Regions from separate parts of the Paraburkholderia sp. RL17-383-BIF-A genome, predicted to be linked through region 2. Evidence: predicted binding sites of a transcription regulator. Region 2 holds the regulator's gene; the other holds the start of a gene.
The links. The regulator LexA, encoded in region 2, represses DNA repair genes until DNA is damaged. The targets are predictions, from matches to a motif close to ACTGTATNNNNATACAGT.
Positions count from the first base shown of each region.

Region 1: a site for LexA is predicted at 6,752-6,769, ahead of imuA (translesion DNA synthesis-associated protein ImuA). Genes of this name have one in related genera too.

Region 1 covers NZ_JARESR010000014.1:54,371-64,733, forward strand. Annotated here, with positions in the region: gene P0D71_RS17815 (HU family DNA-binding protein) at 185-607, opposite strand; gene P0D71_RS17820 (hypothetical protein) at 963-1,466, shown strand; gene P0D71_RS17825 (error-prone DNA polymerase) at 1,470-4,601, opposite strand; gene P0D71_RS17830 (Y-family DNA polymerase) at 4,640-6,103, opposite strand; gene imuA (translesion DNA synthesis-associated protein ImuA) at 6,033-6,740, opposite strand; gene P0D71_RS17840 (SOS response-associated peptidase family protein) at 7,115-8,074, shown strand; gene P0D71_RS17845 (AbiV family abortive infection protein) at 8,146-8,874, opposite strand; gene P0D71_RS17850 (DUF2726 domain-containing protein) at 8,984-9,445, shown strand; gene P0D71_RS17855 (DEAD/DEAH box helicase) at 9,489-10,363, shown strand, end outside.
Region 2 covers NZ_JARESR010000005.1:60,535-70,897, reverse strand. Annotated here, with positions in the region: gene P0D71_RS07695 (LysR family transcriptional regulator) at 1-41, shown strand, start outside; gene P0D71_RS07690 (hypothetical protein) at 360-782, shown strand; gene P0D71_RS07685 (ABC transporter permease) at 871-1,698, opposite strand; gene nodI (nodulation factor ABC transporter ATP-binding protein NodI) at 1,798-2,712, opposite strand; gene P0D71_RS07675 (universal stress protein) at 2,997-3,461, shown strand; gene P0D71_RS07670 (DUF2939 domain-containing protein) at 3,559-4,209, opposite strand; gene P0D71_RS07665 (hypothetical protein) at 4,306-4,650, opposite strand; gene lexA (transcriptional repressor LexA) at 4,781-5,431, opposite strand; gene P0D71_RS07655 (sulfate ABC transporter substrate-binding protein) at 5,743-6,783, shown strand; gene cysT (sulfate ABC transporter permease subunit CysT) at 6,928-7,830, shown strand; gene cysW (sulfate ABC transporter permease subunit CysW) at 7,827-8,864, shown strand; gene P0D71_RS07640 (sulfate/molybdate ABC transporter ATP-binding protein) at 8,864-9,922, shown strand; gene P0D71_RS07635 (CysB family HTH-type transcriptional regulator) at 10,020-10,363, shown strand, end outside.

The sequences.
Region 1 (10,363 bases), on a different contig from region 2:
CCCGATGCAAAACTATCATGTAGCGTCTGAGAAGCATTTCGGAACGCACAGGCAGGATGCCTCGCATTCGGTTGGGCCGCACCGACGCGAGTTTCGGTAGAACCCGGCTCGAAGTTGTCTGCTGAAGTCGATGTCGAAAAAAAGCCCGCTCGAAAAGCGGGCTTTTTAACAAGCGACGCGGCGCTTATGCGGCGGCGTCCTTCAGCTTCTTCAGCGGGCGCACCTTCAGGCGCACGCTCGCCGGCTTGGCGTCAAACCAGCGCTCCTCACCCGTGAACGGGTCCTTGCCGAAGCGCTTTTTCTTGGCTGGCACTTGCTGCACGCCAATCTTGAGCAGGCCGGAGAGCGTGAACTCACCAGCACCCTTCTTGTGAACAGAGCCCAAAATAGTGTCTTCCAAAGCCGCCAGGATGGCCTTCGCTTGCTTCGGGTCGACGCCGGCTTGCGTGGCGACGTGAGTAGCGAGCGACGCCTTAGTAAACGTATCTTTCATCGGCTTGAGCGCAGTAGGCGCCGTAGCCGCTTCCTTCGCCGGGGCGGCAGCCTTCTTCACTGCCGTCTTGGTTGCAGCCTTCGTGGCTGCGGGTTTTGCCGTCTTCGTTGCCATGGACATCCTCATTTCTGGTTTCGAGAATGCTTAAGACGAGGCACCCCAGAGATAGAGCACTCGGCACATGCGCCGTCTTAAGCTGAAGGCAAGCGTAGCAATGGTTTGTAGCCAATGCAAGCAGAAAACCCCTTATAAAAGGGCATATTTCGATTCTGCAACTTAGCCCAGACCAGGTTTTGACCTTCGACTCTTCGTGGATGCTTCACACGGAAATGCAGCAAGCGGCTTTCAGAGCAACTCGGGTTCGCCTTGGTGTAGTAATGTACGGGTCGCCAGTCGGGCAGGATTCCCGGGCAGAGTTGGTAACATGAAGGGCAAGCTATTGACCAACCGAATCACGAAGCGTCGTTGAATGGACATTTTTTACTACTGGCAAAAGCTCGAAACCAACCTCAAAAGCCGTGAGGTGGGGTACTTTGGCTCCAATAATTCGAAGCTCTCGGAGCTCGCGGGGCGCTTGCCCAAGCGAATTTGGGTGTTCAAAACCCCGAAGGGCATGAAAGGCTCAATCCAGCTCGTAGGCTCGCTGATGGTCTGCGACGAGCCGCGCGTCGCAGTCAAAACTGACTACCCGAATGTGATTTACTATGACCCGTTCTCGCCCGGGTCTGTCATCTACACGGACTCCAATACACCTGAGCGAATAGCTGAAATCTCAGGGTACTTTCAGTACCGATTCCACACGGCGTTCAGTGCCAACTTCAACGGTGACGCGGGGATTCAACCGCTGGAAGCCAATGTGGTGCGTGGTCTGGAGGCAATGGTGGCGAACTGGTCGAAGGTCCAGATGCTCGAACGTGTCAATGAACCCGAGAAGGTGTACCCGATTAATCCTTTCGCTCAGCAAAGCCGGTAGCTGCTAGCAGAAGTTTCGACTGACGGCGGTAAGTCCACCGAGCAGGTGCGACATATCGACAAGCCGTTGCGCGACCAAGTGGCGGACCTCTCCCTCGCACTGCCACGTTCCGTACACCGCCAGCAGGGAAGCCCCCAGTGCTTCCTGCCGGAACTTCTCCTGCAGCGACGGCCAGATGATGACGTTCACGTTTCCAGTCTCATCTTCAATGGTCACAAACATCACGCCCTTCGCGGTTCCTGGTCGCTGACGTACCGTGACCAGACCACAACCGCGAGCGAGCCTGCCGTTGCGATACGTCATGAGCGTCGCGGCCGGCACAAGACGGTGTTCGAGCAGCACCGGCCGCAGCAGAAAAAGGGGATGCCGGCCGAGCGTGAGGCTCATTGAATTGTAGTCGGCAACGATGTCTTCGCCTTCCGACGGCGCGCCGAGCACAGGTGTTTCGTCATCCACGCGTGCGTCGGCGAGAATGTCACGGTCGGGCACCGCTGCAACTGACGTCCAGAGCGCTTCGCGCCGGTTGCCTGCCAGTAGCGAAAGCGAGTTCGCGGCCGCAAGAACCTGTAGGTCTTTCCGGTCGAGCTGCGCGCGCTTCGCCAAGTCGCTGACGCTCGCGAACTGCCTCACGGCTCTCGCTGCTTCGATACGTTCCGCGGCGCCGTCCTTCATGCCTTTCAACAGCGACAGGCCAAGACGAACCGCCGGTTTCGATGAGGACCCATGGTTCTCGAGGGCCGAATCCCAGTTGCTGATGGTGACGTCGGCCGGCAGCACCTTCACGCCGTGACGTTGTGCGTCTTGTACCAGTTGCGACGCAGAATAGAAGCCAAGTGGCATGCTGTTCAGCATTGCCGCGAGAAACGCCTCTGGCTCGTGACACTTCAGCCAACTGCTCGCATATACGAGCAACGCGAACGACGCGGCGTGGCTCTCCGGGAAGCCATATTCGCCGAAGCCATGAATCTGCTGGAATATGGATTCGGCGAAGTCCTTCGTGTAGCCGCGCTCCGTCATGCCGTTGACGATGCGGTCATAGTATTTGTCGAGGCCGCCCTTGCGCTTCCATGCGGCCATCGCGCGGCGCAGTTGGTCCGCTTCGCCGGGTGTAAAGCCGGCAGCCAGGATGGCTACCTGCATCACCTGCTCCTGGAAGATGGGTACGCCCAGTGTCCGCCCGAGCGCGACCTCCAGTGCTTCGCTTGGATAGGTTACCGGCTCCAGACCCTGGCGACGGCGCAAGTATGGATGCACAGCGCCGCCCTGAATCGGGCCGGGCCGCACGATGGCGACCTCGATGACGAGGTCGTAGAACTCGCGCGGTTTCATCCGCGGCAACATGCTCATCTGAGCGCGCGACTCAATCTGGAACACGCCCACCGTGTCGGCGCGCGAAATCATTCCATAGGTCGCCGCGTCTTCAGCCGGTATGTCCTGCATCTCGAAGCGCTCGCCGCGTTGCTCCGACACGATGTCGAGCGTGCGCCGGATTGCCGACAACATTCCCAGCGCGAGTACGTCGATTTTCAGTAGCCCGAGCGCTTCGAGGTCGTCCTTGTCCCATTGGATTGCAGAGCGGTCCGCCATCGCCGCGTTCTCGACGGGCACCAGGCGCGTGAGTTTGCCGCGGCTGATGACGAAGCCACCAGAATGCTGCGACAGATGGCGTGGAAAATTGAGAATCTGGGCGGCCAGCTTCGCCCACAGACCGATGAGCGGATTTTCCGGGTCTAGCCCCGACTCAGCGAAGCGCTGGAGGAGGTCGGCCGAATGGTCGAACCACTGGTGCGACTTCGCGACCTTGTCCACAATCTGCGGGTCAACGCCGAGCGCCTTCCCGCTTTCACGCAGCGCGCCGCGCGGTCGGTATGTGGATACCGCCGCTGCAATGGCCGCCCGGTCACGCCCGTACTTCCGGTAGATGTACTGGATGACTTCTTCGCGACGCTGGTGCTCGAAGTCGACGTCTATGTCGGGCGGCTCGCCGCGTTCCTTGCTGATGAAGCGCTCGAACAGCATGTTGCCGCGCGCAGGGTCCACCTCAGTCACCCCAAGGCAATAGCAGACCGCACTGTTTGCAGCGGACCCGCGCCCCTGACACAGGATGTGCTGGCTGCGCGCGAAGCGAACGATGTCGTAGACCGTGAGGAAGTACGCTTCGTATTCCAGTTCGCGGATAAGCTGCAGCTCATGCTCAATCTGCTCCTGCACGTTGTGCGGAATGCCATTGGGATAGCGCCGGTGCGCGCCGATGTACGTCTCCTGGCGCAGATACGCTTCGTGCGTGAAGCCTCCCGGCACAAGCTCGTCCGGATATTCATACCGAAGCTCGTCGAGCGAGAAATGGCATCGCTCGAGAACGTTGAGCGTCTCGTACAGCGCGCGCGTCGGATACAGGTTGCCCAGCCGGAACCGCGAGCGCAGGTGCCCTTCGGCATTAGGCGCAAGGTCATAGCCGCATTCAGCAACGGTCTTCCGAAGCCTGATTGCCGTCATCGTGTCCTGCAGCGGCTTGCGCGAGCGGACGTGCATGACAACATTCCCTGTCGCCACGACCGGCACGCGATACCGGTCAGCCAGATGTTCGACGATGCCGCGGTGGATGTCGTCCATCGCGCGCTGGTGCATGGTGAGTCCGACCCATGCCCGACCTGCGAATACATCGTTCATCCATTCGAGCTGGACCGCGAGCACGGCCTCTTTCGCGGGGAAGTCCGGCACCAGTATGGCAAGGCAGTTCGGCATGCCGCGGAGATGTGTGTGGCCTTTCTCGGGCTTCGAGATGTCGTGCGGCGTGAGCAGGTATTCACCCTTCGTTGCGCGCATGCGTCCCAGCGTGATGAGCTCGGAGAGATTGCCGTAGCCGTCGCGGTTCTGCGCCAGCAGGATGAGGCCGAATGCTGGTGTCCGGTCCGCATGCACGAGCCGAAAATACGAACCGATGACCAACGGCAGCTTCTCTTTCTTCGCCTCGACATGGGCGCGCACGACACCGGCGAGCGAACATTCGTCGGTTATCGCAAGTCCCGAGTATCCAAGCTGGGATGCACGTTGCACCAGCTCTTCCCCGTGCGACGCGCCATGGAGAAACGTGAAGTTGGTGAATGCAAAAAGCTCCGCATAATCTGGAAGCATTGACGATGGAAAGTCCACGAGCGCACCGTCCTATCCGCTCAGCCAAACAGGCCGTGTAGGAACCAGCGGACTTCCTCAGTTTTCACGACGGGCCGTTCGCGAAAAATCCAGTAGCAGCTTTTGTCGGCAGCTTCGGCGACGTAGTAGTCGCGTGTGACTGCTTCACTGTCATGCCAACCTGCCTCAATGCGCTCGCCCATCGAGACGAGCCTGAGCGGCGAGCCGTAAAACGGTCGATGATTCTTCATCATAAGCTTGATGGGTTCCTCAAGCAGCCAGGTCGGTCGCGGTAGTTCAACGGGCAGCGCCTGCGTCTTCGCGTCGTTCTGGATGGGCACCCAGCGGTTCGCCATCTCCGGTCTATGGTCGGATGTTGGCGCCGCGCGCTCCACGTTCTCGGAGCCGAGCCGCGCGACCAGCAACTCGATGAGACGGTTGTGGTCTTCGGCTGAACCACCCGGGTCTGGGAAAAGCGAATCGCTTGGCGGCTCTGCGGGCTGCACGCGGGATGCGGTCAGGCGCACTGCGAGGACGGCGGCTGGGAGTTCGATGCGACCAAGGCGCTCCTTCAGCAAGCGGACGAGATGCTCCTCGTGCCATGTCGGTTCTGCGAGCGCGACTTCGAGGGTGGTTGGCTCGACGGCTTCGCGGCCACGCTCATGTTCGAGCGACATGGTGGCGTGAGTGAGCGCGAGTTGCTGAGCGCTCAACCAGCCACACATCTGGACGATGAGGCGCTTCGCCGAAAACAGGATGGCTTCGGCGTGCTCGACACGGTCCGGGAGCTCGGTGCGCGCGCTGAAGGTCGGTGGCATCTCGAGCCATTGATACAGCTCTGGCGACAGGCCATAGGCACGGTCGAGCGCATCGAGTAAGCCTGCACCGCAGCGCTTCTTCAGCCCGGCGCGCGGCAAGCGGCGGACCTCCCCCAGCACCCGGCAGCCAAGTCCCTGGAACCAGTCAGCAAACGGACGCAGTTCCTGTACGACCGTGAACGGCAACGCGTTCAGGTTTCGCTCAAGCGACAGCATCTTGAGCACGCGGCAGCGGCCGCGCTTTGCGAGCAGCCACGCGCCTTGGCCAGTTGGGGCGACGCTCATGCGCACAGTCACGCCGATGGACTTCACCACGTCGCGCATCAATTCGCAGACGTGGCGGATGCCGCCGAAAAGACGCAGGCTGGCCGTGACGTCCATGACGATGGTTTCCTCATCGCAGACCGCGACCTGCGGCGAGAAGCGCAGCAAACCGAACGCGACCTCGCGTTGCATCTCGCGCTCGCGCTCGACGCTCCGGTCGTACATCAACGCATCGGGCGAAAGTGTCGTCACTCCGCCCCGTTTCATGCCGGGCAGCACACCGGCTTCCCGCGCCATCGTATCCGCCACCACAACCTTGTCGCGCTCGAGCACGACGCACCCGTGCTCAGTGCTAGACGACCACCTCGGACGGAACACCTCCAGCGAAAGCCGGGGAAGGAAGATGGCGACGAACACGGCCATAGGGGCTGAGCAGAATCGGTGACGGTTGCAGGGTAATGGACAGCATTTCGCTTCGTATTGGGCCCCGTCGCTTGACGACGTCGACGACGAGGCCACCGTCAGCTGGTCTGACTCCCAGCCGCAGCGCGGCAGGCGAGGCGTCCTGTGCGCTGGCCAGCGGCCGGATGAGTACAAGCAACGTTTCCGACGCCTGCGCCGCGAGGTGTAATCGCCGCAGCGCCTCGGTCCGGATGTGCTGCTGCCATAGGATGAGCGCACCACAACTCGCAGCCTGCAACACGCGCTCCGCACACCAGAGCGCATCTGCCGTCTTCGGCGCCCGCAATCTCATAAGACGGTCCACCGGTACGCCGAGATAGCTGAACGCCAGTGAATTGGGGACATGCGGCGGTTGCAGCAGCGCAATCGGCCGCGCGCTTAGCTCGGCGAGCGCCGGCTTCAGAAGCCGTATCTCGCCAATCCCGGGTTGCTGGACCAGCAGTTCCACCAGTGCGCCCAACGGCCAACCTCCACCCGGTAGCTCGGCAGACAGGGCTGCATAGCCCGTATCCACTGTCCTGCCATGCGCGCGCGCAAGCTGCGCCCCGCGCCACAGCGCTGGATGAATCGACTCGACGTGTTGGGGCAAGGCAGCCATTGTCGGAGAATACTGTATGGATGTACAGTATCGTATATCAAAAACCTGCTTTGTGAAGTGTCCCTTTTTGGGCGCGACGGGAGACGACGATGGATATGCCTGTACGCAAGCACCCGATGCCGGAGATAGCAGCGTTCGTGGCCGAATTGCGTCATGCGTTCGGGGATGCGACTATTGACGAGGCAGTCGCGCGCGGCAGAGCGGGCGAGCCAACGTTTTTCGCAAGCGAGAACGACCGAACGGTGGGCACCAAGTCACCTGGCGCCGCGAACAGCTGGCAAGTCGACGACAGCGTGCGGAACCGGCACCTCTGCCGCGGATGTGACGGGTCATGCGTTGGAACCGACGTTCGGTGCAGTCAACGGAGATGATGCATGTGCTATTCGGCTCAAATCTTGGCGGACTATCGCCGGTACGTTCGGATGTTCGGCGCGCACATGGACATCGCCGAGTTTGCGCGTCTCTACTTCCTGCAAGCAGAAGGGAGCAGCGCGAAGACACCGAAGGCGCTTGATGATGCCTTTCGCGACCCACAGAACGATAGTGAGCGTGAGATTTGGCAGCTCATCAACAAGACGCGCGCCGAGCAGAAGACTCGGCTCGAGCAGGAACTCTTCAAGCAGCGTACCCGCCTGACAGAAGCCGAGCGCAAGCTGGAGTCGAAGGTGACGAAGGCGGCAACGGAAAGTCGACGCATCGCCACCGACAAAATCGAGGCTGCGCTACGCCGCATCGAAGACATCAACCGGACCGAATCGAAGCCGCGCGACTCGCGCATCTTTCCCGGCACCTACGCGCCGGTGCTCGTGATGGAGAACGGCGAATACGTGGTCAAGCCGATGCGATACCAGTGCCGGATTGCGGGCAAGCCCGCGAACTACGATGTGAAATACCCCGGCACATATAACGCCCGCCGCGACAATCTGGAGGGATTCTGGAAACCGTGCTTCGGCCACACGCACGGCGTGATGCTCGTCGAGGTCTTCTACGAGAATGTGAAGAAGGCGAAGATAGAAGGCACGTTGCTGGAGACGCATGACAAAGACGAGAACGTCGTCCTTGAATTCCGCCCCAGTAACCGGCAGCTGATGCACGTCGTCTGCCTCTGGTCGCGATGGACCAAGCCGGGTGAGCCAGACCTGTTGTCATTCGCAGCCATCACCGATGAGCCGCCGCCGGAGATTGAAGCGGCCGGCCACGACCGTTGCATCATCCCAATCAAGCCAGAGAACATCGAAGCGTGGCTGAATCCGGAAGCATCAAGCCTAGACGCGATGTATGCCATCCTCGATGACAGGGACCGGCCGTATTACGAGCACAAGCTCGCCGCTTGAGATGATGACGTTTGTAGGATTTCGTGTAGTGCGAGCCTAGCTGCCACGCCGAGCGGCGGCTTGGCCCGACACTACTTGCTGTCAGGATTCGCCTTGTCGCTGGGCTGATGTATAGAGTTGACCAACTCGTCGATTTTCGCGAGGATGCCATCGGCGAACGCGCGACGCTCATCGAGATTAGTATGGTCTAACCCGTCCAGTCCCAGCTGCTTCAACAGCTGTGTTTGTAGCTCGAAAGTAGCATCGATGTTCTTCGCCCAGCCTTGCACAACGCTCAATTTCTGATGCATCATCGACAGAAATTCGGCATTGCGCTTCCGAATCTCATCGAGGTTTTCCCGTGTGACAACATCCTTCGGCGAGACGAACTTTCCATCGAAATCCACGTACAGAGACGCATTCTTGAGCGTGTTTGAATCTTTGTGGAACTGCGTCTGTATGTCTTTAAATGCTTTAGTCGCAGCCTCAACGTCGTTGTTCGTGCGAGCTAGGTTTTCTTCCTCCGATGTAGGCAAGAAATACGCGTTTGTCCGGTTTTTGCCTTCATGGCGTGAAAACGCGCGTTTCAACTGCTTCATGTCGATTACAGTCCCTTGAAGTGCCGAAAATATCGCGACGCAAAGCATTTCTGCCTTGCCACACTCTTCGAGTGAGATTTGATGGAGAAGCACCGCGCGCGGTAGCGAACCGCGCTCAGCAAGATAAGTGGCTTCGTTATACAGCTCTTCGGCATTGTCGAAAGTTTTCAGCAATCCATCCGTCAGGAGCTGTACCTGTTCGTCTCTCGCGTCTTTTGTCATGCTGCTTATCCTCTGATATTCAATACTTAACACAGTGGCCCGTACGTGGGTCGGAAGTTGGCGATGGCTTCAAGGCGTGGAGTTTGAGGTGGATAGTGTGTACCTGCCCATGCTAGCTATCGAGGTGGACAGCCCTTGGCATGATACCGACCGTCAGCAGGAACGCGACCAGCACAAGGATAGGCTCTTTTCTACGGCGGGCATTCCCTTCCTACGCTTGCGCCCGCTTGGCCGACCGACACCGGAAGTCGTGCGCGCTGAAGTTGCGTTTCACATAGCCGAGTTGGTGAGTGCGCTGCGTTCTGACATCCCGGGCTACGACCAAGCGCAAGGGCTATTGCGCGACTTGGCGGTGGCCAAGGGACTAAGTTGGAGCGAAGTCACTAGAGACCTAATCTTCGGAGAGGGCACAGGATGCTGTCAGCGTCACTTTCTCCGTTTACTTGTCAGCGATTCGAGATGGTTTGAAAAAGGCAAATATAATCAAGCCTCGAAGAAATACGGTGCGCTCGCATCGGGCGGTGAGAGACGGCCTGCACTAGATACATGGTGCGATGCGAGAACACGATAATTTTGATTTGACCATCCGCTAAAAATATTCCAAAGGCATAAAAATGAAGGTGCGGCTTCCGGGGGTTTTTGCGCTTCAAGAAAGAGTTGGGAAGAATTGGATTCGTCAGTTGGCCTGGCGGGGCGAGGAGGTAGAAGCAGAGGCAGTTCGTTTTGTCACGGATGGTGCCGAAGGCTTCGAGGTCTCGTCCAGCGCGCTTTCGATACCCGTTCGAATCCTTAAAAGCACGCCTCGCCAGCTACCAGCACAAGACGAAGCGGCTGTGCTCAGGTATCCGGCAGTCGCCATCGAGCCTGACGGACTGGACGCAATTGCAGGAACGTGGTTGCAGCATCCCTTGTTGCCTGCTGCTGGTGGGTCAACGACCGGCTCGAACGCGAAGGCTGCGACCGATTCATGGCGTGGTGTATTCGCATACGTACAGGAGGACCGCTCGAAGGGGACCATCGGCTTGCGTCCGCCGCAGGCTGGAGCTCTTCATGCGATACACGCTCACTGGTCGGTGAGTACCGAAGTTGCATCGGTGGTCCTTCCTACTGGAACAGGAAAGACCGAAACAATGCTCGGTGTCTTGACGTCTGCCTGTTGTGAACGGGTCATTGTCGTCGTCCCGACAGACGCGTTACGCACCCAAATCGCGGACAAGTTCGTGACGCTGGGCCTGCTGAAAGCGCCCGGCAGCACTATCCTTCCAAAAGTCGCTCACTATCCAGTCGTTGGCGTACTTGAGCACAATATTGCGAGCCTTGAGGCGTTATCGACATTTTTCGAGGCATGCAATGTAGTCGTTACGACTAGCCACATCGCGGGCAGCCTCGCGCCCGCGTTCCAAGCGCGTATCGCCGAATTGTGTACGCACTTGTTCATTGACGAAGCGCACCATGCGGAAGCGCCCACGTGGAAGCGGTTCAAAGCAGA
Region 2 (10,363 bases):
CCATGAAGGCCGTTCGAAAGCGAACCACGCCCCCGCGCTGAACGCACAAAGGCCCGGATAGCCCGCCCGGCTTCCAGGCGGCAAGGCTACGTTTGCGGCCGGCCGCGAACGTTAGGGCGAACGTATGGCGTGCGTGCGATAGCGATCCATTCAGCGCCGATTGAAAGGCAAATGTCCCTGCCGGATCACGAATCACGACCTAAACTGTGGTGGACGGGGCCGGCTGAAAGCGCCGGACTGCGCGGCAGGGATTGCTGCAGCGCACACCAGTGGTAGGATTCAGCCCGAAAAATGGAGAGCGGCGCGCGCTCGATGCAGCGCGCCGTCCACAACAGAGCGATAGGAACTCAGGACATCGAATGGCGCAACAAAAAACAAACCCAAAACTTGAGCAGGCGCTGACGCGCGGGGATCTTGCAATCCGTCAGGCGAATTCGGCGCGAGCGACGGCATTGCTGCGCGCGTTGGGCAAGATGATCGTGGAGGCCTCGGCGACGATCGGTGTGGAAGCCTTTACGCTGATTCCCGACGGCGACAAGATCTATGATCCGGCCGACGGGCTGTGGCCGCAGGAATTGCAGATCTCGCTCGACGGTCCGGTGGAAGAAGCCGATCCGGACGAGGTTCGCACGGTTCGACTGATCGCCGATGAGCCGGGCACGATGTTCCGCGTCGAATGGCAGCGTGCCGACGGCAAGATCGGCCGTCAGGACGGCGGGCCGTTCGCCACGGTGGCGTTCATTTCCGACGTGGACATTCCATGGACCGACGACGAGGACTGAGCCGGTCCGGGTCGCGGCAGGCGCTGATACGTTGGGATCGACACTGAGCGACCCGGCCTCAGCGCCTATGGTTATCGAAAGCTGAAGCCTACTTCATCATCCTGCGGCGAAACAGAATCGCCGCCACGACAAACCCGCCTACCGCATACGCCGCCAGCACGGCCACATGCAACAGCGCATGTTCGATTGGACGTCCCAGCATGGCCGGCCGCATCAGGTCGACGGCATGCGCCAGCGGCAACACTTCGGTGACGCCGCGCGCAACGGCGGGCAATTGCGATGCCGGAAAGAACACGCCGGACAGCAACAGCATCGGCGTCAACACCAGCGTCTGGTAAAACATGAAGAAGTCGTACGAAGGCGCGAGCGCCGTGACGACCATGGCGATGCTCGCGAATGCGAGGCCGGTCAGCACGACGACCGGCAACGCCAGCAGCATCGACGGAAAATTTGCGTAGCCCAACGCGCCGGCCACCAGCATGATCGCCGCGCCGGACAGCATCGACTTGCTGCCGGCCCAGATCACTTCACCGAGCACGATGTCGCCGAGCGTTAGAGGCGTGTGCATGATCGCCTCCCAGGTGCGCTGCACATGCATGCGCGAGAAGCCCGAATACATCGACTCGAAACTCGCCGACATCATCACGCTCGACGCCACCGTGCCCGCCGCGAGAAAGGCGATATACGACACGCCGTCGACATGGCCGACCATCAGCCCCAGACCGAAGCCGAGGCCGAACAGGTAGATCATCGGATCGGCAAGATTGCCGAACATCGAGGCGAGCGCGAGCTTTCTCCACACCAGATAATTGCGGCGCCACACGGCAATCCAGTTGGTTGCGTTCGCGGGAAAAGCGGCGAAAGTTTCCTGTTTCGACGGGGTCTCGCCCGGGGAGTCGTAGGTGCGTGCGTCCATTGCGTGTCTCGTGCGGTGTCCCCGAGGGGACTTGCTTCGTCGTTATGGCTGTAGCGCGTTGCGTGCGATGCCGCTATTCACGCTTCTTCACATGCTTCTTCAGTCCTGCATCTCGCGGCCGGTGAGCCGCAGGAACACGTCTTCCAGATTCGCCGGCCGGTGCAGATAGCGCAGATCCGCGCGCTGCTTGAGCCGCGCATGCACCGGTTGCGCGTCGTTGACGTAGCAGAACAGCGTTTCGCCGCTGATCTCGGTGCGCTCGACGAGCGGCGCCAGTTCATCGCGCAACGCGACCGGATCCGGTCCGAAGATCTCGATCACATCGCAACCGATCTCGGAGGCGATCAATTCGCTCGGCGCGCCTTCGGCGATCTTGCGTCCTTCCTCGATCACGCACAGCCGGTGGCAGAGCCGTTCGGCTTCTTCCATGAAGTGCGTGGTCAGCAAAATGGTCTTGCCGCGCGCGAGCAACGAGCGCAGCCGCTCCCAGATCAGATGCCGCGCCTGAGGATCGAGGCCGGTGGTCGGTTCGTCCATGATAAGCACGTCGGGATCGTTGACGAGCGCGCGCGCCAGCGTGAGGCGCCGCTTCATGCCGCCGGACAGTTCGCTCACGCGCGCATCCGCCTTGCTCTCCAGGCGCGCGAATTCGAGCAGCGAGGGCACCATCGCACGGCATTGCGCGGCGCTCAAACCGAAGTAGCGGCCGAACACCAGCAGGTTCTCGCGCACCGTGAAGTCAGGATCGAGATTGTCGAACTGCGGCACCACGCCGACACGCGCCCGCGCCACGCGCGCGCGGCTGGGGATCGGCTCGCCGCACAGGCGGATCGTGCCCGCATCCGGCGAGGCGATGCCAAGCAGCATGCGCAACGTGGTGGTTTTGCCCGCGCCGTTCGGGCCGAGCAGGCCGAAGCATTCCCCGGCGTTGACATGGAACGACAGTCCGTCGACGACCGTCTTTTCGCCGTAGCTTTTTTTGACCTCGTGAAATTCGATGGCGGCTTCAGGCATGGATCGAACGAGTCTCCGGAACAGACATGGATGATTTTAATGGCCGGGAAGGCCGCCTATTCTAGGGCATCGGCGGCTCGGCGTTGGTGCGCGTCCGACGCTCCCGCATGGGTTTCTCGCACTGCGGCAACGAGCCGCGAGCAACCCTGTTGGCGCGCGCACCTCTTTAGAGCGTGGCTTGTGTGCCGTTACCGCACAGTTAGCGTTTTCCATCCCTTGCAACCTGAATTGCGGCGCACCATGATTCATTCAGATCGCGCGTCCCGCGCGAAGGGAGAAAAATCATGGCGAGCTACCAGAAAATCCTGCTGTGCTACGACGGCTCGCGCGAAGGCCGCAAAGCATTGCGTTGCGGTGCCGATCTGGCGTTGGATCTGAAAGCGGAAACGCACTTGTTGTCGGTCGTCGATATGCGTTCGAGCATTGCGCAAAGCGCGGGCCTGCTGACCGACGTGGCTTGCGGCAGCTTCGAAAAGACCGCCCGCGACATCCTTCAGGAAGGCGTGGACTGGCTCACCGAGCGAGGCGTGAGCGCACAAGGGCATTTCGCGTTCGGCCATCCGATCGACGAGATCGCCAACCTTGCCAATGAATTGCACGTCGACCTGGTTGTGGTCGGCCACCGCTGCCGCACCGGTTTGTCACGTTGGTGGATGGGCGCGGGCAATACGCCGCTGCTCGACCGCGTCTCGTGCAGCATTCTGGTGGCGTGTTCTTCGGCCCAGGAGCAGCAGCAGGCGGCGGCCTGATAGCGACTGCGTATCGCGCCTGGGTCTAGCGTCTGGATGCCGGCTACCGCGAGCGTGCTCAACGGGCCGGTCGCCTCGGCCCGACGACCCCAGGCGATCACTCGTTCAGGTTGACCGCGGCCAGCTTCCATGTGAAGACACCCTCGCGCTGGAAGATCGCCGAGTAACGCGCGTCGCCGGCGCCGTGCTGGTAGGTGACGACGAACTCGTTGAGGCCGCGATAGCCCGCGGTGGTTTGCGGCGGCTGCGCAGGCGCGGCGTTGGTGTTGCCGTTGCCCGCAGTTCCAACGGCAGGCGCCGCCGGTGCGGGTGAGGCCGCGGCGCCATCCGCCGGCGTGTTCGCGGCAGGCGGTGCGGGCGGCCGTTCGCCCGGATCGCCGCGCGGCGGCATGCCGTTCAGCAATGCCGCCACGCCGTCTGGTGTGGCATAGGCATCTACGAGCGGGCCAATCAGCGCGACGCCTATCATCGCGCCAATGGCGGCCAGCGGATTGCCGTTGCTGTGCGCGTCGAGCCGCCGCGTGAGCAGCGCGGCGACCTGCTGCTTCAGGCTCTCGCGCAACGCGGGAAAGTCGACGTATTGATTGACCGTTTGCGTGTCGCGCGCATCGGCGGCGCGTTTGAGATTGTTCAGCGCGAGATACGGTGATGCGTACGTAAACCCAAGCGCTGCGATCACCACAATCACGATCAGCGTGACGATCAGCGGCCGGGTGGCGCCGCCTTTAATGCGTTTCGGAACTGCCATCGAATGGGACTCTCCATCAGGTGTGATCTAACTTGGACCGCGGCCACACGAAAACGATCCCATGCGATGCGATATCGCCGCCCGCCATACCTTCCATCAAGACTCGAATACCGCCCCGTGGACGTTTGCCTCGTCGGCAATGCAGCGGTCGATCATGCGGCACACAGCGTCCACCGTGCCGACCATGATGAGGCGCGACGGGCCGTGATAGACCCGCACTGGTGCGCGACGGGCCGGTTCGGCCGTATTCAGACCCGAGTTCAGAGACACGCGGGCAAACGCCGGCAACGACGATGGCAGGCTCGACACGCTGTCTGGCGCATCGAACAGCGACGGCGTGCTGGCCGTGGACGCCTCGATCAATGAGCAGGGCACCAGCTTGCGAAGATGGCGCAGACGACCGAACTGGCGAAAAGGCAGCAGGCGGGCAAGACGTTCCATGAGACTCTCCAGACGATGCAGCGTTAATGCAGCGTTAATGCGGCGTTGGCGCGGCTTTCTACTCTGTCGAACGGGCAAGAAGGGGCTTGGATCGAAGTGCTGGGAAACAAGCCGCCTGGAACCTGACCGTTCAGAACTCGCCGGGGCGAATCAGCCCCACGGCGATACCTTCCAGCGCGAATTCCGCACTGCCGGTTTCAACGAAGATGTTTTCGTAATCGGGGTTCTCGGCGATCAACTCGAGCCCGTTCGGCCGGCGCTTCAGGCGCTTGACCGTGACGTCGTCGCCAAGCCGGGCAATGATGATCTGGCCGTCTTTGGCTTCCGTTCTCTTTTGCACCGCGAGCAGGTCGCCGTCGAAAATGCCCGCGTCGCGCATGGACAACCCGCGTACCTTCAGCAGGTAATCGGGCTTGCTCGAAAACAGCGCCGGGTCGCAAGCGTAGTGCTGCGAGATATGTTCCTGCGCGAGGATCGGGCTACCCGCGGCCACCCGCCCGATCAGCGGTAGCGACAGTTGCATGATGCTGGCGTGCGGCAACGTGAACTGGTGCGGCGAATCTTCCGGGCCGGCCAGCAGGCGGATGCCGCGCGACGCGCCGGCCGCGAGTTCGATCACGCCCTTGCGGGCGAGCGCCCGCAGATGTTCTTCTGCCGAGTTGGCCGAGCTGAAGCCCAGTTCGGCGGCGATCTCCGCGCGGGTGGGCGGAAAGCCGGTGCGTTCGATAGCCCTGCGGATCAGATCGAAAACCTGCTGCTGTCGTGCGGTGAGTTTGGTCATGGCGCCACTGTATGTATGAACAGGTGACTGTATTTTTATACAGTATTCCGCGCAATTCAAGCTTTACTTTAAGTTCGTGCCGAGGGGTGGCGTTGCAGCGTCGTCAAACGACGCTCCAACACCCGTTTTCGTGCCGCAACGCCTTATCCAGCTGTCATTACCACTTTTGCGTATTAAAGAATGAAGAAACATTATTTTTAATGATGAAAGCCCTTCGATAGACTGGCCTCCAGTTGGCGTTCATGTGCACGTGACCGCGACGCAAAAAGACACCACACGCTGTTTCAGCGCACAACGCGGAGAAAGTTGACATGAATCACCAAGGTACGGGGCTGGCAGGCAAAACGAAGAAACTCATCGCGGCGCTCGCATTGGGCGCGGCGAGCGCGCTCGGCGTGATGGCGCAGGCGCACGCTGCCGACACGACACTGCTGAACGTGTCCTACGACCCGACGCGCGAGCTGTATCAGGACGTCAACCAGGCGTTCGGCAAGGAATGGAAGGCGAAGACCGGCGAGACGATCACCTTCAAGCAGTCGCACGGCGGCTCCGGCGCGCAGGCGCGTTCGGTGCTCGACGGTCTGCAGGCCGACGTCGTGACGCTCGCGCTCGCTTACGACATCGACGCGCTGGCCAACAAGGGCTTGCTGGACAAGGGCTGGCAGAAGCGCTTGCCGGACAACGCGTCGCCGTACACGTCGACGATCGTGTTTCTGGTGCGCAAGGGCAACCCGAAGCACATCAAGGATTGGGACGACCTGATCAAGCCGGGTGTTTCGATCGTCACGCCGAATCCGAAGACCTCGGGCGGGGCGCGCTGGAACTACCTCGCGGCATGGGCATACGCCGAGCATCAGCCGGGCGGCAACGATCAGAAGGCCAGGGAATTCGTCGGCAAGCTCTACAAGAACGCCGGCGTGCTCGATTCGGGCGCGCGCGGCGCGACCACCAGCTTCGTGCAACGCGGTATCGGCGACGTGCTGATCGCATGGGAAAACGAAGCCTTCCTGTCGTTGAAGGAGTTCGGACCGGAGAAGTTCGAGATCGTGGTGCCGTCGGTCAGCATTCTGGCCGAGCCGCCGGTTGCGGTGGTGGACAAGGTGGTGGACAAGCACGGCACGCGCAAGCTCGCCGAAGCGTATCTGAACTTCCTGTATAGCGAGCAAGGCCAGGAAATCGCAGCGAAGAACTTCTACCGTCCGCGATCGAACAAAGTGCCGGCCGAGCTGACCGCCAAGTTTCCGAAGCTGAAGCTGTACACGGTCGACGATTCGTTCGGCGGCTGGACCAACGCGCAGAAGACGCACTTTGCCGACGGCGGTGTATTCGATTCGATCTATCAACCGCAGTAACGATCGAGCCGTTGCCTTCACCGGCATAGGCAGCAAAGCGATGCGGCAACGCGTCACTCCGGAGCGCGCCCCAAGGGGCGCGCTTTTGGCCAGCCAGGGCCCGGCGGCCGGAAACACGAGCATCAACCTGAACGAGTAACGAGCATGACGACGTTGACCTTCCGAAAACCGAGCGCCTTGCCCGGTTTTGGCCTGACACTCGGCATCACGGTGGCTTATCTGAGCCTCGTGGTGCTGATTCCGCTTGCGGCGACCTTTTTGAAGACCGCGACGCTCGACTGGAGCCAGTTCGTGCGCGCGGTGAGTTCGCCGCGCGTGCTCGCGTCGTATCGCCTGACGTTCTTCTCCGCGCTCGGCGGCGCGCTGATCAACGCGGTGTTCGGCTTTCTGGTGGCGTGGGTGCTGGTGCGCTACACGTTTCCGTTCAAGCGCATCGTCGACGCCGTGGTCGATCTGCCGTTCGCGCTGCCCACTTCGGTGGCCGGCATTTCGCTTGCGGCCGTGTATGCGGGCAACGGCTGGATCGGACAGTTCCTCGAACCGCTCGGCCTGAAAATCGCGTTCACGCCGGCCGGCGTGCTGGTCGCGCTGACGTTCATCGGTTTGCCGTTCGTCGTGCGCACGGTGCAGCCGGTGCTCGAAGAATTCGAACGCGAACAGGAAGAAGCGGCCGCGTGCCTCGGCGCTTCGCGCTGGCTGACGTTTCGCCGCGTGGTGCTGCCGGCCGTGTTTCCGGCTCTGTTGACGGGCTTCGCGCTGGCTTTCGCGCGCGCGCTCGGCGAGTATGGCTCGGTGATTTTCATTGCCGGCAATGTACCGATGAAGTCGGAAATCACGTCGCTTCTCATCATCACGAAGCTCGAGCAATACGACTACGCGGGGGCCACGGCTATCGCGGTGGTGATGCTGGTCGTGTCGTTCCTGATGCTGCTGCTGATCAATACCCTGCAGTGGTATTTGCAGCGCCGCACGGGCCGCGGCGGCGCGGGCCCGGTGCCGGCCGCCAGTGTGGCGAGCGTTGCGGCAATCGGCGGAGGTGTGCAATGAGCCGCCGAACCGTAAATGACGTCTCCGCCGCGAGCGGTGCGAACAACGCCGCTGCGGTTGCCGTGGCGCCGCGCGCGCCGCTCAATGTAGCGCGCCGTCCCGATCCCGTCACCGAACCGCCGCTCGTGCGCTGGATTCTGACCGGCATCGCGCTGCTGTTTCTCGCGCTGTTTCTGGTGGTGCCGCTCGTCGCCGTCTTTTATCAGGCGCTCGCCAAAGGTCTTGGTTTCTATCTGGAATCGCTCGCCGACCCGGACGCGCTGTCGGCAATCAAGCTGACCGTGATCACCGCCGCCATCGCCGTGCCGTTGAACCTCGTGTTCGGTCTCGCGGCTTCATGGTGTATCGCCAAGTTCGAATTCCGCGGCAAGGCGCTCCTGACCACGCTGATCGATCTGCCGTTCTCGGTTTCACCGGTGATCTCGGGCTTGATCTACGTGCTGATGTTCGGCGCGCAGGGCTGGTTCGGCCCGTGGCTGCAGGACCACAACATCCAGATCATTTTCGCGGTGCCGGGCATCGTGATGGCGACGATCTTCGTGACGTTCCCGTTCGTCGCGCGTGAGCTGATTCCGTTGATGCAGGCACAAGGTAACGATGAAGAAGAAGCCGCGCACGTGCTCGGCGCGTCGGGCTGGCAGACTTTCCGCCGCGTCACGCTGCCGAACGTCAAATGGGGCCTGCTGTATGGCGTGATTCTGTGTAACGCGCGGGCAATGGGCGAGTTCGGCGCCGTGTCGGTGGTGTCGGGCCATATTCGCGGTCAGACCGACACGATGCCGCTGCACGTCGAAATTCTCTACAACGAATACAACTTCTCGGCGGCGTTCGCCGTGGCGTCGGTGCTGGCGCTGCTCGCGCTCGTGACGCTCGGCCTGAAGCTGCTCGCGGAACGCCATATGTCGGCCGAGCTGTCGGCCGCGCGAGATGTGCCCGCGTACGCCGGTCCGGTTACCACGCCGGTGGGCGCAACACCCGCAACCCACACAACGCATGCATCGCAGCAACACCCGCTCAAGCAAGGAGAGCTGTAATGGGTATCACCGTTCGTAACCTGCAGAAGCGCTTCGGCGATTTCGTCGCGCTCGATAACGTCACACTCGACTTTCCGCCGGGTGAGCTGGTCGCGCTGCTCGGGCCGTCGGGTTGTGGCAAGACCACCTTGCTGCGCGTGATTGCCGGGCTCGAATACGCGGACGGCGGCCAGGTCGTGCTGCAAGGCCAGGACGTGGCGACGGTCGGCGCGCGCGAGCGGGAAGTGGGCTTCGTGTTCCAGCATTACGCGCTGTTCCGTCATATGACGGTGTTCGAGAACGTGGCGTTCGGCTTGCGCGTGAAGCCGCGCAAGGAACGTCCCTCGGAAGCGGTGATCCGCGAGAAGGTGCATGAACTGCTGAAGCTCGTGCAACTCGACTGGCTCGCGCAACGCTATCCGTCGGAATTGTCGGGCGGCCAGCGGCAGCGTATCGCGCTCGCGCGCGCGTTGGCGGTCGAACCGAAAGTGCTGCTGCTCGACGAACCGTTCGGCGCGCTGGATGCGAAGGTGCGCAAGGAGCTGCGTAGCTGGCTGCGGCGCCTGCACGACGATCTGCATATCTCGACGATTTTCGTCACGCACGATCAGGAAGAAGCGCTCGAAGTGGCCGACCGTATCGTCGTGCTCAATCGCGGGCACGTGGAGCAGGTGGGCAGTCCGCAGGACGTGTATGACCATCCGCAGACCTCGTTCGTCTACGAGTTTCTCGGCGCCGCGAACCGTCTGCACGGCAAGGTCGACGCCAGCGGTTTCGTGGTCGACGGCGCGGCGCTGCCGGTGTCGATCAAGGCCGATTTCAGCGGCCCGGCCTTCGCTTATGTGCGTCCGCACGATCTGCAGTTGTATCCGCAGGCATCGGGCCACCGCGAAGGCATCGTGGTCGACGTGCGGCGCGTGGTGACCTTGGGCGGCTCGGTGCGCGTGGAACTCGCGGGCCGCGAGGGCAACCTGCTCGAAGCCGAGCTCGATCGGGAAGCGTGGCGCGATCTGCAACTCTCTATCGGCGATGGCGTGACCGCGGTGCCGCGTGCCTTGCGCGTATTCCCGGCGCAATGAGGGCAGTCAGCGCGTTACGGTCAGCCGCGCGGCAACACGACTCGGTGTTTCAATCAAACTCAAATAACTCAACTCTGGACGAACCGGAGACATACAGATGAATTTCCAGCAATTGCGCTTCGTGCGCGAAGCCGTGCGTCAGAACATGAACCTGACCGAGGTGGCGAACGTGCTGTACACCTCGCAGTCAGGCGTGTCGAAACAGATCAAGGATCTCGAAGACGAACTCGGCGTCGACATTTTCATTCGACGCGGCAAGCGTCTGACGGGCCTGACCGAGCCGGGCAAGGCGGTGCATCAGCTGATCGAGCGGATGCTGCTCGACGCCGAGAATCTGCGCCGCGTCGCGCGCCAGTATGCCGATCAGGATAGCGGCCACCTGGTCGTGGCGACCACCCACACGCAGGCGCGTTATGCGTTGCCGAAGGTGATCCGTCAATT